One region of the Bacillus sp. FSL W7-1360 genome, then DNA from elsewhere that is predicted to be linked to it. Evidence: predicted binding sites of a transcription regulator. Region 1 holds the regulator's gene; the other holds the start of a gene.
What was found. The regulator NrdR, encoded in region 1, represses ribonucleotide reductase genes. The targets are predictions, from matches to a motif close to AACACNATATATNGTGTT.

Region 1 (2,410 bases):
CAACGTCAGCGGCGGGGTCTGCTCATAAAATTGCATTACCTTCTCTTCCTCTGTTTCTGGTTCGCCATGTATCGTACGCTGATTGAGAGGTTGTGCTTTTTCCGCGAGCGCAGGCGGCTTGTCTCCATGTTCAAGGCGATACCAGTCTTGGACCGTTTTACGTAAATCACTCGCATGAAGGGTATCATGATGCATTGCCCGACCAACCAAATCAGCCATGACAAGCGGTGTGACTTGGTAAACAAAGGCAAGCTTCTTTATCAACGTTTCAATTTCCCCTGTTAGCACTTGATCGGGGACAACAAAACTAGAGAGCGATTGCTTCATGAGTGCCAAATCAAATCCCTGTAATTTCAGGTTCGTTCCTTCATCCCCTGCAAATGCCTCACCTTCTGGAAGTTGCAACACATTTTCCGCATCAGATTGTAGTTTCGGTTGCATTTCTGAATGCCTTAAAGAAGTGAATACATCAGAAAATGCCCTTGTAACTTCTTCGTACTCATCTTCTTGCAAAGTTGGCAATGTAAAACGATCTCGTAACGAGCGAAATTGCGTTTTGCCAAGCCGATTATATAAAAAGACACTTAGGACATCATCAGAAAAAAACTGATTCGGTCTTTGTGGTGGGTGCAGTACATAAATAAATGTATCTCCATCCGTTGATTTCTTGTGAAATGTCCGCAATAAATCGATCCCTTCTAGCTTTTTCCGTGCTTGAAGCAAGGAAGGTAAATCGAGCGCTAGTGACAAGGCTAGTTGATGATGTGTCATTCGTTCTGACATCCACGCGCCAACAGACAACTGAGCACGCAGCCCATGATATAGACCGACGGCGTCCGCTCCAATTAATGGTTGATACAATAGTGTCAACACTTGCTGGTCAATCGTTGTTTCATAGTTAGAAAGCCTTACGATAAAATGATCAACCGGCAACAGTTCTTTCCAATGATAGGACACAAGAGACTCACCTCCTTCGTGTAAAAAAGAGCTTCAAGCACCGTAAGCGCGCTTTTAGCTCCTCTCACTTTTGTTCATTAACTCAGTCAATTCTTTTATAAATACATTGATGTCTTTAAATTGCCGATACACTGATGCGAAACGTACATAAGCCACATCATCAATATGAGCGAGTCTCTCCATAACATGCTCGCCAATCACATCGCTTTGAATTTCGTTTTTTCCTTCGTTGCGAAGTGCTCTTTCAACATCTGTGACCACTTCTTCTAATGCTTCTAACGGTACAGGGCGTTTCTCACATGCACGGATTAACCCACGCAACATTTTCTCTTTGCTAAATGCTTCACGCATACCGTCTTTTTTTACAACAACAAGGGGCGGTTCTTCTACAATTTCAAAAGTTGTAAACCGTTCTGTACATTGCTCGCATTCACGACGACGGCGGATAGAACGCCCTTCATCACTTGGGCGGGAATCGAGCACACGTGTGCCGTTGTATTGACATTTCGGGCAGCGCATCTCATCATCTCCATGCTATAACATATCAATTTTCTCGTATTGAAAGACGAAAAACTTCTCTTTTCATCATAATAAAAAAACACCCTCTTGGCAAGGGTGGGTATGAAAGATTGTGAGGCATATGATTGTGTATCGTTGGTCAACATTATAAGCCCTCCAGCATTTGCAAGATAGAGGGAGGGAGGGCTTATGAAGTTTTCAAAGCTAGACACCTAGCCCTACACGTCCTACGTCTGCCTCTGAAAGACCTCTGCCGCGCGGAATCTCCAATACTTCTTGTGATGTCACCCCAAGCGATTCCGCAATATAGGCAACTGCGACATGTGGATCAATGACTGTCCCGCACGTATATACATCAATACTTGCATAGCCATGCTCTGGAAAACTATGAATCGTTAAATGCGATTCAGAAATGATAACGACACCACTGACACCTTGTGGTGCAAATGCATGAAACGCAACCTCCCGCACTTCCGCTCCCGCTTTCAACGCAGCAGAAACAAAGATCCGCTCCAAGCCTGGTCGATCGTTTAATTGCTCCGTGTTACAACCCCAAAGTTCAGCAATGACATGGCGACCCATTGTATCCACTGTTCTTCCCCTCACTTTCGCGGTTAATCGCCACGTGGTCACATGCAATTAAAGCGTTCTCAAACATGCGCACTTACTTAACGACAACCGCTTTAAAATAATAGGAAGCTTATTCCGATGATATGGATTCAAGAGAATCCACATGTTCCGAACAAACTCACCGGAATTCAGTATACTTGTTTTCTTTCGCCATGACAATAGTTAATTGAAGGATTTTATTTAATTTAAAAACGTATATGCTCACATAAACGATTACCGCTCTCATTCTCTTTATTAAGGAGAGACGAAAGCGGTCACGTTAATTTTTATGACTTAAGACGCAGAGTGAACTTCACTTGTCGGT
Region 2 (2,410 bases), 1.0 Mb from region 1:
CACGCCTTTTTCTTCCGGCATTTAAAAAAGTCGGTGTTGCCGGCTGGAATTCTTGCGCAATCATTGCGGAAACGAGCGCTTTGGCATGGTTAATATCGCCATCAGCAAAGAAAAGCGCAACAATGGCGATGCGGTCTTCATACCGTTCTAAAATTTTCTGTCCGTCGTTTGTTTTTAGTGCATAATCATTGTAAAACTTGAACGCACTCATAAAAGAAGGAAAACGGAATTTCTTTTCATAGGCGATGTTCATCACTTCTTTTATCTCTGCCATCGAATACTTTTCGAGCAGCTCTGACTCGTAGTAGTCATGCTTGATCAAGTAATCGATTTTCTCCTCTAAATCGTGGAAGAACACGGTGTTTTGGTTAATATGGTCAACAAAATAACTATGTACAGCTTGTTTGTCTTTTTCGAACTGATAAGCACCATCTGCTTTAATCATCAGTTCATTATTAAGCTGTACCCACTTTGGTACTTGATTTTGTGACAAGGGCTTCAACCTCCTGTGAGAAAATGGCCACATCATTTGGTGTGCCACTTAGTTCAAATTTATGCAAGACAGGCACATGATACATTTGACTGATCGTGTCCGCGCTTTTCGCAAAGCGATTACCCCAAATGCGGTTTCCGCTTGCGGCGACGCCACGAAGGAAATGATGATTGTTTTTGAGAAAGTGGCGGACCTCAAGTGGAATATCACCAAAGCCGGTTGTATACGTAATGAGTATAAAAGGCTTGTCCACTTGTAGGGTGGACTGCAGTGGTTGGCAGTCTAAAAAGGAAAGCTTGTCCACGAATCGGCGCACATTCCCCGTTTTTGAAGCAAAGATCATCTTCATGAGTATCACAGCCCTTTCGTCATGTCTACACTACATATAGTACCACAAAAGCGCAACGGGGTCTATATATTGATTTTATCCCCAACCTGTGCACAAATGCATTAAATACTGCATGTGGTGCGACATGAGACTTGTGGATAAGTATTTATCCTCTTTTTTCGACAGATGATTTTCTATTTTAATGTAAATATGGATAAATATTTATCGTGGATAGCCTGTTTGTTTACATCTACGCATGTTTACGTTACGATGAGTAGCGTGAAGTGAGTGAGGTGGAAAGTAATGAAGAAACCTTTTTTTTCAGTGTTGCTCGTTGTGCGCAATGAGGAACGTGATATCGAAGGGTTATTGACACAATTGTTAAAGCAACAAAGTGAGCAGTTTTTGATGGAGTTAATTGTTATTGACGGCATGTCAACCGATCAAACGAAAGCGATCGTCATGCGTTATCAAGCAACATATCCGCAGATTAAATTACTTGAAAATCCACGACAAACATTGCCTGCAGGATGGAATATCGGGATTCGTGCAGCGCAAGGCGATTACATTTTGCGGATTGATGGTCATACGGCCATCCCTGATGACTTCCTTTTACGCTACACAAAGACGATCGAAGCGCATCCCGAAGCAGATGTTGTCGGTGGTGTGATTGATTCAAAAGGGCGCAGCTTCCAAGGGGAAATCAATGCGTATGTGTACGCTCATCCATTTGGTGTTGGCAACTCAAAGTTTCGGACATTAAAAAATACTTCATGGGAAGGGTATGTCGATACTGTTCCTTATGGTGCTTATAAACGTGAGATTTTTGCTGAAGTCGGTTTTTTTAATGAGACATTAAAACGAAATGAAGACATTGAATTTCATAAACGAATGAAAGATGCTGGAAAGCGATTTTTTTTATCGACAACGATCACTTCTACTTATTTTGTGCGACCAACGTTACGGACATTAATTGAAAAGTCTTTAGGGGACGGGAAATGGACGGTCATCGCGAATAAGCGGACACCAGGTGCTTCAGGTGTCAGGCAAAAGGCACCGCTTGTCGCATTTGTGCTTGGGTTGTTGTTCACGATTTTATCATTTTTTCATTTATATCTATTCGCGGCGTTTCTGCTGATGGTGTCACTATACGTTGGCGTCAATGCTTACGCTAGTGTTGGGATTGCACGTAAAAAAGGATGGCGCGCTTTGTTCCCGTGCATGGTGACCTTTTTTTGTTTACATTTCTTCCGAGGATGGGGTTCATTTTCGGCGTATTTTAGCCGTGATTACTGGCGGTTGTGAGTAGAGGAGGTTGTGTCCTTTCTTGTCTCGGAATGTCAAAAAGGTGCTAAAAATTAATGGAAATTCTCCCATAGGGAAGATTTTTTTCATTGACTATGTTAAAATGTGCTGAAGATAAAACTATGAAACTAGGAGTCATGCATATGCCAAATATGATCCCAAACAAAATGATCCGCGGTGTGACGATGTTCATTGACCTTGTGCTCATTTTTCTTGCATACGGTTTGGCGTTCACGCTGCTACGTGATCAGATGGATCCACGCAACATGGAAGCATTCAGCTCC

Region 2: a site for NrdR is predicted at 869-886, ahead of nrdI (class Ib ribonucleoside-diphosphate reductase assembly flavoprotein NrdI). Genes of this name have one in related genera too.

The regions. Positions count from the first base shown of each region.
Region 1 covers NZ_CP151950.1:1,593,885-1,596,294, forward strand. Annotated here, with positions in the region: gene NSQ26_RS08150 (replication initiation and membrane attachment family protein) at 1-957, opposite strand, end outside; gene nrdR (transcriptional regulator NrdR) at 1,012-1,476, opposite strand; gene speD (adenosylmethionine decarboxylase) at 1,681-2,067, opposite strand; gene NSQ26_RS08165 (glyceraldehyde-3-phosphate dehydrogenase) at 2,380-2,410, opposite strand, start outside.
Region 2 covers NZ_CP151950.1:2,608,015-2,610,424, forward strand. Annotated here, with positions in the region: gene nrdE (class 1b ribonucleoside-diphosphate reductase subunit alpha) at 1-493, opposite strand, end outside; gene nrdI (class Ib ribonucleoside-diphosphate reductase assembly flavoprotein NrdI) at 456-842, opposite strand; gene NSQ26_RS13480 (glycosyltransferase family 2 protein) at 1,125-2,126, shown strand; gene NSQ26_RS13485 (sugar transferase) at 2,270-2,410, shown strand, end outside.